One region of the Shewanella sp. SM74 genome, then DNA from elsewhere that is predicted to be linked to it. Evidence: predicted binding sites of a transcription regulator. Region 1 holds the regulator's gene; each other region holds the start of a gene.

Evidence for each region. Region 1 encodes LexA, which represses DNA repair genes until DNA is damaged. Its sites were predicted from a motif close to TACTGTATNNNNATACAGTA; they were not measured.
Region 2: the regulator LexA is predicted to act here: its motif matches at 1,414-1,433, upstream of umuD (translesion error-prone DNA polymerase V autoproteolytic subunit).
Region 3: the regulator LexA is predicted to act here: its motif matches at 1,568-1,587, upstream of recG (ATP-dependent DNA helicase RecG).
Region 4: the regulator LexA is predicted to act here: its motif matches at 1,977-1,996, upstream of dinG (ATP-dependent DNA helicase DinG).

The regions. Positions count from the first base shown of each region.
Region 1 covers NZ_JAKKRZ010000014.1:99,540-102,723, reverse strand. The annotation lists gene plsB (glycerol-3-phosphate 1-O-acyltransferase PlsB) at 1-886, opposite strand, end outside; gene lexA (transcriptional repressor LexA) at 1,047-1,667, shown strand; gene L5M49_RS15265 (cell division inhibitor SulA) at 1,664-2,176, shown strand; gene coxB (cytochrome c oxidase subunit II) at 2,580-3,184, shown strand, end outside.
Region 2 covers NZ_JAKKRZ010000057.1:3,130-6,313, forward strand. The annotation lists gene L5M49_RS24425 (Y-family DNA polymerase) at 1-981, opposite strand, end outside; gene umuD (translesion error-prone DNA polymerase V autoproteolytic subunit) at 969-1,403, opposite strand; gene L5M49_RS24435 (hypothetical protein) at 1,872-2,741, shown strand.
Region 3 covers NZ_JAKKRZ010000017.1:72,549-75,732, forward strand. The annotation lists gene L5M49_RS16970 (sensor histidine kinase) at 1-816, shown strand, start outside; gene L5M49_RS16975 (response regulator transcription factor) at 816-1,412, shown strand; gene recG (ATP-dependent DNA helicase RecG) at 1,604-3,184, shown strand, end outside.
Region 4 covers NZ_JAKKRZ010000005.1:163,889-167,072, reverse strand. The annotation lists gene L5M49_RS07595 (DNA polymerase II) at 1-1,882, opposite strand, end outside; gene dinG (ATP-dependent DNA helicase DinG) at 2,020-3,184, shown strand, end outside.

The DNA of each region.
Region 1 (3,184 bases):
GCTGGCGAACTTGCTCGGCGCCTTTAATGTTGATCCCGCTGTAAAGCTTGTTCCACAACCAAGTTAAAAAACGCTCGGCAATACGCACTAAACTATCTGAGTAATCTGCTGCGATTTCATCGAGGTACTCAATAGCCGTCTCGCGCGCTTGGGTCTCAGAAATCTTTTTACTGGCGGCTTCTTCTTGAATCGCTTTGCGCAGCGACTCAGATTTGAGCAACGAATGAAACAGTGCTTGGCGGTTTGGCAGCACAGGCCCTGTCATTACCTTACGTTGACGACGGAAATGCACGCGCGCAACCCGTGCTAACTTATGGGCAATCCCCATGTCGGTGCCATGTTCGTCAGCCATGTAACGCAGGGATACGGCATTCGAAAACTGCACGAAGTTATGTCGACCTAAGAACAGAATCATCAAGCACTTGCGCAACCAAGTCGGGTTTTCCCGCTCAAATACGGCCGCCTTCATAGTGTCGTCTTCTTTCCCTGGCGTTCGACCCCAATACAAGCTCACAGGCACAAGTTGAATATCCAATTCAGGACGTTCCTTATGCACGGCTAACAAACGCATAAAGCATTCGAGGAAAGGCTCATTACCAGCACGCTCGCCAAACAGTGGCTTACGTCCTTGAAGACAGACAACCCGAGGCGCAGTCACACCATTAGCCACTAGAGGCTCATAAGGGCTTGGTAAACCTAACTTAGCCGTTATTTCGCTCAAAGCAGCTATGTCACTAAGGGATTCTGTTTTCATCACATAAACAAGGGGTCTGGAAGCATCCAGATTCAGATCGGCAAAGGGATCCTGAGGCACCACAATAGTGTGCACTAAGTGTTTTTGGATCCAACGTAATGATTTCAACCAAAGAGAGTCGTGTTTAGGCATTATTCTTATGCAATTAAGTGCGTTTACTAGCCCGATAGAATACCAGACTATGGGCAATATTCGCTAATTCTCTCCAACATAGCTAAAAAGTGGTTAATACTTGCGCTGCAAATAATACTGTATATACTAACAGTAACTGTATAGAAAAACAGGAAACACCATGAGACCTTTGACGCCACGCCAAGCTGAAATATTAGAGCTAATTAAACGAAATATTGCCGATACTGGCATGCCACCCACTCGGGCAGAAATCGCAACCCGTTTAGGTTTTAAGAGCGCCAATGCGGCTGAAGAACATCTTAAAGCGTTGGCAAAAAAGGGCTGCATTGAGATCATGCCAGGCACATCTCGAGGCATTCGTCTGCCTGCGGAAATCGAAGATTTGACTGAAACAGGTTTACCGCTCATCGGCCAAGTGGCCGCAGGTGAACCTATCCTCGCCCAAGAACATGTTGAACAGTACTACCAAGTCGACCCAAGCATGTTCCATCCCGCCGCCGATTTTTTACTGCGAGTAAAGGGTGACAGCATGAAGAATATCGGCATTCTCGAAGGTGATTTGCTGGCAGTTCATAAAGTAGAACAAGCTAGAAATGGTCAAGTGGTTGTCGCTAGAGTCGATGACGATGTCACTGTTAAACGTTTCGAAAAAAAAGGTAATGTGGTCTATCTACATGCCGAAAATGAAGATTACTCCCCGATTAAAGTGGATTTAGGCTTCCAAAGTTTAACAATTGAAGGACTCGCCGTCGGTGTGATCCGTAATGGAGATTGGCTATGAATAAACTACTTGGCAATGCCCCCCGCCATCCGGGCTTGTGGCTCGATGAAGTCCGTGATGCCGACTATGACTGGCACCATGCGCCTATCGCCTGTATGCCAACTAAGACTCAAGGTCGCCAAGAATTAATTCATCTGAGTGCACAACTCGCTCAGTTAAGCCAACAGGGCCGTTGGTTAGTGCTCATCAACCCACCAAGTATTGGCTACAAGCAAATGCTTGCCAGCGCAGGTGTGCGTATGGATAGAGTCTTACTGGTTCATGCTAAAGATGAAGTCGAAACCCTGTGGGCGATGGAAAAAGCCCTGACAAGTGGTACGTCCAGTGCAGTCATTACTTGGACTCAATCATTAGATGCGCGGGATAATCGACGCCTACAAATCGTGGCTAAAAGTGCCCGAGCTATGGGCATAGTGCTTGAAGACGTAAACAGTCACTTACATGCCGACGTACGCATTGAGCAAGGCAATCTCTTCGGTCAGCAATCTTTTTTTAGCGCTGTACACTAAATATTCATTTAATTTTTTACCTTGAAAGCCGCCTCACCTATGAATGTGAGGCTTTTTTTTGGCAATTTTTCAGATAATTAGATAAATAAGTGATCTTGATCAATATTTAAACAGCAAGTATGGTTGGTTAAGTCGGTGATGATATATCACCTTCCGTGGTCAATGAATCGAGTATTTATCGAACTCGAAGCGCCACTAAAAATAGAGAACAGATTTATTTCAGCAGTATGTGCCAGCGTGGCTAATTACCAGCAGTAACAATACTTGATTAAAAGTAACAGCCGCCAACGCACGTTGAAGTCAAAAAAGCTTTTTTGGGAACTGAAGAGTTTGCATAGAGTTGAGACTTACTGTGTTGCTCTTCTTTGTAGTTGCTATTCGCAATTGGCAGAGGAGAAGTCTTGTGAAGCAATTGTTGTATTGTTTACTCGTGGTGCTTTTCGCACCACCGTTGACCGCCGCAGACATGCGGTTCAACATGACCCCTGGCGTGACCGAGATCAGTGGCAAGGTTTATCACTTGCACATGACCATCTTGTATATCTGCTGCGCAATAGGCCTAGTGGTCTTTGGCGTCATGATTTACGCCATGATCAACCACAGAAAATCCAAAGGCGCTGTCGCGTCCCACTTTCACGAAAGCACTAAAGTTGAAATCGCTTGGACGATTCTGCCATTTATCATTTTGATCTTAATGGCGATTCCAGCGACAAAAACTTTAATCGCAATGGAAGATCCCAGCAACGCCGATCTCACCGTAAAAGTCACGGGTTCCCAATGGAAATGGCATTACAGCTATTTCGATCAAGATATTGATTTTTATAGCATACTGACAACACCCAGAGCACAAATCGAAGGCACCGAAACCAAGGGTGAAAACTATCTATTGGAAGTCGATAAACCGCTCGTTCTACCGATAAACCGCAAAATCCGCTTTCTGATGACTTCAGAGGATGTCATCCATTCTTGGTGGGTGCCCGCCTTTGCAATTAAGAAAGATGCCAATCC
Region 2 (3,184 bases), on a different contig from region 1:
AAGCTCCCTGCTAACAGCGGCACACAGTTCGCGGCTGTCATCAGTCGCACAGACAAATTGAACAACTTTTTTAAAATAAACAGGCTGTGGATCATGCGGCGAGTTTGCGGCAAACACAACCATCGTTTTACATAACGAACCTTGTTCACGCGCCTTAGCCGCCGCAATGGAGGCATGTTTGGCTAACGCTTGGTGTAAATAGTCACGGGTAGTTATGCGTTCGCCAAGACTTCGAGTTGAAAAAATTTGCTGCTTATCTGCTTTGGTGTCATCCCACGTTTTACAGATCTGCCCATTGAGTTCTCGGACTGTTCGCTCTACTTCGATAGAAAAATGTTGTCGTGCCACTTTCGGCGCCAGCTGCGCCAAATCATAGGCAGTTCGCACACCCAGTAAACCCAATTTAACAGTTAACTTACGGCCAATCCCCCAAACTTCATCAACTGGCATCGATTTTAAAATCTCAATACGCTGAGCATCGTTATCAATAACGCAAACACCATTATATTGAGCCAATTGTTTCGCGGCATGATTAGCCAACTTAGCTAAGGTTAATGTCTCACCAACCCCCACACACACTGGCAAACGGCACTCACGCCAAACTGTTCGGCGCAGCTGAGCACAATGCGACGTTAAGTCACCTATTGCAGCGCAGCCTTTAAACGACACAAACGACTCATCGATGGAGTACACGTATTGTTCGGGTGCAAAGCGCCCGATGACTTGCATCATTTTTGCAGACAGATCAGCGTACAGCTCATAGTTAGATGAAAACACCTGCACATTATGTTGTCTGCATAGATATTGCTGCTCAAAGTAAGGCGCGAATTTTTTCACCCCTAACGCCTTGGCCATACGATTTATGGCCACACAACAACCATCATTGTTACTGAGTACAATTGCGGGAAGTCCGCGCAAATCAGGCCTAAAGACCATTTCGCACGAGACATAAAATGAATTTGCATCAATTAACCCAAACATGATTGGCTCAGGTACTGTTCAACGAGACTGGAATGCTCATGAAGTCGAATTGACTTGATGATCACCCCTTCAACTGAGAATGTGTCCGCATCATCGATTGCAACGGATGTGATGTTTTGTTGTTGATCAACCGAAACCAGTAGCCGGCGCTTTTCATCGAGGAGCTTTACGGTAAATTCTCCGTTATAGCTGGCAACAACAATAGAGAGATTACGGCGCTTAGCTGCACGGTCAATCACCAGTATATCGCCATCATAGATCCCAACCCCTTCCATTGAGCGGCCCGCAGCACGACCAAACCAGGTCGAGCTCGGATGCTCAACAAGTAGTTGATCAAGACTAAGGGGCAATTCAACGTAATCCGCTGCTGGACTTGGAAAACCCGAAATTCCCGCACTCGCATGGCATGTTATGAGTTTCATACTTGTGAACCACTGTATAAATAATCAGTAATAATAGCAGTGTTTATAAAAAATTTGAAAATTAAGATCAGGCCTTGTGGGAGAGTAATAAAAATTCTATCCTGAAAAATCTAGTACCCCTGCTCGTACCGTTTTGATGAACATGGCAAAATTAAAGATTCATACTAATTGCTACTACGAAGTCCGAATCGAGGTTCAACAGAGTAATAAAGTATCATACTCTTTGTAGCTCACATTAGCGCGTCAAGCTCATAGGGCGATGCTGCCTTTTTTGTTATAGGTTTGCTATCAATATACTGATGAATCGTCGAATTGAGTTGCAACCACTAAGACTACAGAAACAGCGTGGATTAGCTGTAGTTTAATTTTATTTACGTCAGGTAAGTTTTGAATGGACCTGACGGGTCGTATGACCGAAATTCAAAATTGATTGATGATCCATCTGGTGCTTGATAGAAGAAAGTAATTATGAACCTCATCCCCTTTGGTTTACGCAGTGATGGTGTATATATCGATGTGGAAGAAGCAACTCGGGGTAAGTCCTGCGATTGTGTTTGCCCATCGTGCGGCATAGCCTTACTCGCTCGGCTGGGCGAGGTTAATGCCCCCCACTTTGCCCATGACTGCAAAGAAGGAAATAAGGAAGAAATTGAGGCTTGTAAATTATCGTTCTATGTATCAGTGCGCTACATGCTTAAGCAGCTGTTTCAGGAGCAAGGCCTGTTAATGTTGCCGCCTCTTGATGTTGACCTGGATGGCGAAAAGCACGTCATTACTAAAAACACTAGAATCACCCATGAACTGAAGTATTTAGCGCAAGATACCTATGTTAATAATGTGAAGTTTGACATGGTTATAGCGGTATCTGAACGTAAGTTATGCCTTTACATATCCCACCCGGGGCGCCCAGCACCGATATATGATGACTTACGAATGGACAAGCATACGGCGGTGTTAGGGCTGGAATTAATTCATTTCGCGAAGTTATTCAGCGAATCGCACAGGCTAAAATCGGCTAAACAGTTGCTGCAGGATTGGGTTGAGTCATCTATCAAGGGGAAGCATTGGATCTACAATCCAAGACGCAGCGAATGGCTTGAGTATCAACGAACTAAAGAAAAACCTGCCGAATCACCCAAGTCCACATTAGACAGAATTAAAGAGCAGATTGCTAAGACGGAGACCTGCAAATATCACTGTGTATTTTGTAAATTGGATTTTGAAGGCAGTTCGTTACTCAACCACTGCCCAAAGTGTAATGACTATTTGTGTGTTATACGAAAACATCTAAATAGCGTCACATCCACTGCTGCAAAAGGAAAGTACCGCTATCGATGATAACAATGCCGTTATTAGAGCAGTGAAATCGTATAATTGTGAGAGTTAAACCATGATTTCCGGCCAGTTTCTAAACTTCTTACCAAAAACCAATCTTCAGACTTAAGGTGTTCTGGTAATTAGGTGTAGTTCTCAATAGTTTTGTGCTGTCCGTCGTCAGTAATCACTTTCTCTGGTGTAGGAGAGGAATAAAGTTTCATACTAAAACAGTCAAATACCCCTGTTCGTACCGTTTTAGATTGAACGTGGTCAGAAATATAGATTCATACTAATTGCTAGTACCAAGTCAAAATCAAACCACAACCAAGTATTAAAGTATCATACTCGTTGTAACTCACTTATGGACATTTCCGAGTTAAAGCCTTAACTCTAACGAGTTTGTTTCGGATTAAAACTTCTATGGAGTTAACGCCCTGTTAAGGGGTGAGCAACGCAATACTGAA
Region 3 (3,184 bases), on a different contig from region 1:
TTTGCCGCCTTCTTCATTGGCTTTTTTTATCCTCTCCGGACCTGTCTGTTGGCTATTGCAGCCCTCATCGGCCTGTTGTTTGCCCTCAATGAGATTTACCACTTTAACAGTTACTACTTTCCACTTTACGGCTCGGGATTAGTGCTCGGCGTGGGCATGTTTGGTGTCGCCGAACGCAGACGTTATCGGCATAAATTGAAAGAACAGCAAAGTGCCCAAGAAATTACCACCTTGGCCACTATGCTTGAGCGTGAACGTATCGCGCGGGATCTACACGACATTATGGGGCATAGCCTATCTTCCATCGCCCTTAAGGCTGAGCTAGCCGAAAAGCTAATCGCAAAACAAGAATATGAACTCGCATCAACCCAATTGACTGAGCTAGGACAAATTGCAAGGGAAAGTTTAAGCCAGATCCGCCACACAGTGTCAGACTACAAACACAAGGGTCTAGAGAGTTGCGTGACGCAGCTTTGTAAATCCTTAAGGGATAAAGGCTTAAGTGTCGAGCTCAGTGGTGAGCTACCCAAGCTAGGTGCAACCACAGAAAGCCAACTGAGTTTGATCCTCACCGAACTCATTAATAATATTCTTCGCCATAGCGGTGCAAGTGAATGCTCTATCCACTTTTCTAAGCAATCAGACCACCTGCAGCTCGAAGTCAAAGACAATGCCGTGGCCAAACCTTTTATAGAGGGTAATGGCCTCACTGGTATACGCGAGCGTCTCGACAGTTTAGGCGGCAGCTTGAGCTATAATCTCGAACAGGGATATACCTTTACCGTCAGTTTACCTTTGCAGGGAGCAACACATTAATGAAGATTTTATTGGCGGAAGATCAAGCTATGGTGCGAGGAGCACTCGCCGCACTCCTCACGCTTGCTGGGGGTTTTAGTATCACCCAAGCGAGTGACGGCGACGAAGCTCTAAGCTTACTCAAACAGCAAAGCTTTGATCTCTTGCTAACGGATATCGAGATGCCCGGCCGCACAGGTTTAGAGCTGGCCACATGGTTAAAGGAGCAACATAGCCAAACTAAGGTTGTGGTCATTACCACCTTCGGCCGTGCGGGCTATATTAAACGTGCCATCGAAGCGGGTGTGGGCGGCTTTCTGCTTAAAGATGCGCCCTCGGAAACCTTAGTCAACGCGATTCAACAAGTAATGGCGGGAAAACGAGTGATCGATCCTGAACTTGCGATGATGGCGATTGGCGATGTCGACCCACTCAACGACAAAGAACGCCGCGCTCTTCGCCTCGCTAGCGAAGGCAAATCCACCTCCGACATCGCCGAAACTCTTTTTATCGCCGAAGGGACTGTTCGCAACTACCTCTCAGAAGCCATAGCCAAACTCAATGCCAGTAATCGAATCGATGCAGCCCGCATTGCCAAGCAAAAAGGCTGGTTGTAATAACACTCACAGTTAACCACGCTTTCAGCCTAACGATATCTTATCAACAATTTTGTGGTCTTAAGGCCACAGAAGGATATTAGCTATGCTTCCAAACAAAATTTGATAACACCCTAATTCCCCTTGAGATTGCCTTACGCTTATTCTCTGTTAATATATGTATAAATTCACAGTGATTGAGTGCTAACGACTTGCAGCAATTGGATCTTGTTCCGATCACCGACCTCAAAGGCGTCGCCAAAAAGGTCGCGGAGAAACTCGCAAAGCTCGGCATCACAACAGTACAAGATCTGCTGTTTCACTTACCCCTGCGCTACGAAGATAGAACCCAAATCTATCCCATTGCCGCCCTAAGCCTAGGCGGTTATGGCACTATAGAAGCTGAAATCCAATCGACACAAATCATCCAAGGCCGCAAGCGCATGCTGGTCTGCAATGTGCGCGACGATACGGGCAGCTTAAGCCTGCGCTTCTTTAACTTTTCCGTTGCTCAGCGTAATGCCATGCAAAATGGTTTGATGATCCGCGCCTATGGTGAAGTGCGCCGTGGTAGTCATCAAGCTGAGATAGTGCATCCAGAATATAAAGTGGTGTATCCCGGTGAAGATGTTCACTTGAGTGATACCCTAACGCCGATTTATCCCACGACTGAGGGCTTAAAACAGGCGAGTTGGCTAAAGCTGACGGAGCAAGCCTTGGTATTGCTGGAAGAGGGTGGCTTAACTGAGCTGCTGCCACCGCAGTTGCAACCTAACAACATCAGCCTTAAACAAGCGCTGCAGACGCTACATCGCCCTCCTGCGGGGATCTCTCAGTTCGATTTAGAGCTAGGCCAACACCCAGCCCAGCAACGACTCGTGCAGGAAGAATTACTCGCCCACAATCTCAGCATGTTACGCCTAAGGCAGCGCAGTAATTTAGATGCCGCTGTCACCATGCAGGCCACGGGGCAGTTGCTCAATCCTTTCCTCGCCGCTTTGCCCTTTAAACCGACTGGCGCCCAGCAAAGAGTCGTGGCTGATATAGGCAAAGATTTAGAAAAGCCGCACCCTATGATGCGCTTAGTGCAAGGGGATGTTGGCTCGGGCAAAACCTTAGTCGCGGCGATGGCGGCATTACAAGCGATTGAAAACGGGTATCAAGTTGCCATGATGGCACCGACCGAGTTATTGGCCGAGCAACATGCAACTAACTTTGCCGCTTGGTTTGAGCCACTCGGACTTAAAGTCGGTTGGCTGGCGGGAAAACTTAAAGGCAAGGTCAGAGCGCAATCCCTTGCGGATATTGAATCCGGCGCCGCCCAGATGGTGATTGGCACCCATGCCATCTTCCAGCAGCATGTGGTCTTTAGCAAACTCGCGTTAATTATTATCGATGAGCAACACAGATTCGGCGTACACCAACGCTTAGGCCTGCGGGAAAAGGGCGTGAGCCAAGGTTTCCACCCGCATCAATTGATCATGACAGCCACACCCATTCCCCGCACGCTGGCGATGACGGCCTATGCAGATCTCGACACGTCCATTATCGATGAACTGCCGCCGGGGCGAACTCCAGTGACCACTGTGGCGATTGCTGATTTACGCCGTAACGAAGTGCTTGAACGGGTCCGCAACGCCGTCATCAGCGACCAACGTCAGGCCTATTGGGTGTGTACTCTGATTGAAGAATCCGAAGTGCTCGAATGCCAAGCCGCCGAAGACACAGCCGAAGAACTGCGCCTCGCCCTGCCCGAGCTCAATATTGGCCTAGTGCATGGCAGGTTGAAGAGC
Region 4 (3,184 bases), on a different contig from region 1:
GCTCATAGTGGCGTTCAAACTGTAACTCGAGAAAACTCTCAACTTGATGATCTTCAGCGATCTTAGCCTGCCACTTAGCATTAATTTCCCGCGCCAGAGTGTTACCTAAGGCGTTAATGTCTGAGAGATCAGGCTCGCTGCCAAGCCAGACAAAGGTCGAATCCGTATCGCCGTAAATCACTTGATAGCCCATCTCTTCTATCCATGCGCGGGTTTGTTTCATGATTTGATGGCCACGCATAGTGATCGAACTTGCTAACTTTGCATCGTGGAAAACACAACCTTGAGAACCTAAAACCCCATACAACGAGTTCATGATAATTTTTATCGCTTGGGATAAAGGCGCATTGTGCTCACTTTTGGCCTTTTCGCGCTGCTCAGATAATGTTTGGATAAGCTTAGGTAAAATGGGCTGTTGCCGACTGAAACGGCCACCGAGAAACCCCGCAACACATTCAAACTCGGGCAATAGCAAACCTTCAATTAATCCCTTAGGGTCAATCAAAAAGGTACGAATAATGGAGGGATATAGACTTTTAAAATCGAACACTAAAATATGCTTATAAAGTCCCGGCACAGAATCCATCACATAGCCACCGGGGCTTTCGATCCCATCACTCGCAGGAGCATCGGGTGCGACGTAACCGGCTCGATGCAAATGCGGTAAATACAAATGATTAAATGCCGCCACCGAAGCCCCAACCCGCCCCAGCTCTAAACCTGTTAGTTCAGCTCGCGCGAGGGCGAACTCCCATAATTGAGTATAACTAAAAATATCCCACACCAGACGGCTGTCAGTAAGATTGTAATGCGCTAATGCTTGTTTATTGGCCTTAAACAGCTGATCAATTTCTTCAACGCGATTATCCACGTTATGAATAGCCTTGCCTTCACCCAATAATTTCCGCGAAACAAATTCCAACGAGAACCGCTCAAAATGATAGAAAGCCGCCTTGAGCCAATCAATACCATCAAGAACCACTCGGCCCGGTAAAACTAAGGTTTCTGGCCGAAATTTATTGTCAACTTTCCACTCAAGCTTTGCCCCTCCGCGGCCAATGGTGAGCGGAATACGGTGTAATAATGCACGGCGTGACAAGAGTGCGAGGTCAAAACTCACCACTGACCAACCTATGACAAAGTCAGGATCAAACTCATGGAACCACGCGATTAATCGATGAATGAGTGCAGCTTCATCGGCCACCCATTCAATATATTCGGGAGAGTTTGATTCAGCCTCACCCACCATAATCACTTTTTCATAAGTCTGCTTGAGACTGTCTTGCTCTTCGTCTCGGCCACTGTCTTGACCATATAGTGCAACCGAATAGAGTAAACCCTCAAAGCTACATTCAAAATCCAGTGAGATACAGCGCAAATGTACAGCCGTTAAAGGGGCAATACTCTTAGCACGCTCGGCGATAAACACAGGCAGCGAATTAGCCTCAAAACTGTCGCTAGTCGGCGCAGAGAAATGCCCTAAAAATGCCACATCCAGCGCCACAAACCGCTCGATTAAATAACGCTGTTCAGGGCGAATGTCGGCTTCAAATAAGGGGATGTCGGCATCTTTAGCGATGCGTTGTAAGGTACGTAAGCTATTGCTCGATTTGGCATAAACACCACTGACCGCGCCGCCTTTAAAGCTTTTGAGCGCTAACGGTACAAACCGCAATGCTTGACCCGGCGTTTGCAACTGCAAAGCCGTGACATCAGTTTGATGACAAAAACAAATGTGTTCAGTGCCTTGCACTTCCACCAGCACAGGGCCTTGGGCGGTAGCCAGATAATACTGCAACACTAAACTCCCATGACGATGAATCGCATGGCGTGTTAAGACTCGACCTTGTACACTAACGGCCGCGGTAGCCTCTGACTTCATCGCATGGGTTCCCAAATCGCGTAGCTAGTCAATTTAGATGGTTCCTCAATTTAAATGCCGCCAAATGGCAGAAAAGTTTCTTAGGCTATGCAATCACTGTTATTATGTACAGCATTAATTCGATAAAGTAGTGACGCATGTTACCTGACAATGTAAAAACCCAGATCCGCGCCATCTATAAGGATATTGCTACCGCCTTGCCTAATTTTAGGCCGCGCCGCGAACAAAACTATATGGTGGCGGAAATCTCTAAGACCCTCGCCGGCGACTATGATAAAGATAGGCGCATCATTGTGGTCGAAGCAGGCACTGGGATCGGTAAATCATTGTCTTATATCCTCGGTACCATTCCACTGGCATTAGCGAGCAAGAAAAAGGTCTGCATCGCTACCGCAACCGTCGCTTTGCAGGAGCAATTACTGCATAAAGACTTGCCCTTCTTCCTTGAGCAATCCGGCTTAAATTTCCGCTTTGGCTTAGTTAAAGGTCGACAACGTTATGTGTGTCTATCGAAACTGGCGATGCTCATCGGTGACGACAACAGTACACAAATGGCCATGTGGCAAACTAAACCAGACAATAGCCAAGTGGCTATGATGCACGGCCTATTAAAAGACTATAACGAAGGTCGCTGGAACGGCGAAATCGATACCTTAGCCGTGCCGCTGCCCGATCACCTGTGGCAACAAATCGCCTGCGACAAACACAGCTGTCATCGTCAAGTCGCCAGCCACAGAAATTGCCCGTTCCATAAAGCCCGCGAAGATGTTGATACCTGGGATGTGCTCATCGCCAACCACAGCTTGTTATTTGCCGATTTAGAATTAGGTGGCGGCGTGATTTTGCCCGATCCCGAAGACGTGTTTTATGTTATCGACGAGGCACATCACTTACCGATTGTGGCGAGGGATTTCTCCAGTGCGCATGCCACGCTGAGGGGTGCCTGCGACTGGCTCGAAAAAATTGGTAAAACCTGCGCCAAGTTACAAAACCAAATAAAGAGCAACAATATCATTGCCCCCGCGCAGGCGATGCAAGATCATTTAGGCGATCTTATCAGCCAGCTCAATCAAGTGGCCCACTATTGCGATACCCAGACAAAGCACTTTGCCAATCCTGAAAACCGTCTGCGTTTTGAGCACGGCAAACTGCCGGACTCATTACTCATTCTCGCCGAAAACCTCGCCGTGACCTCTAATCTAGCCCTCAAACAGTTTAATAAAATGCTGTCACTGCTGGCCGAGGCGATTAAAGATGGCGACATTCCTAAGCATCAATCCGAAGCGCTATTGGCCGAAACCG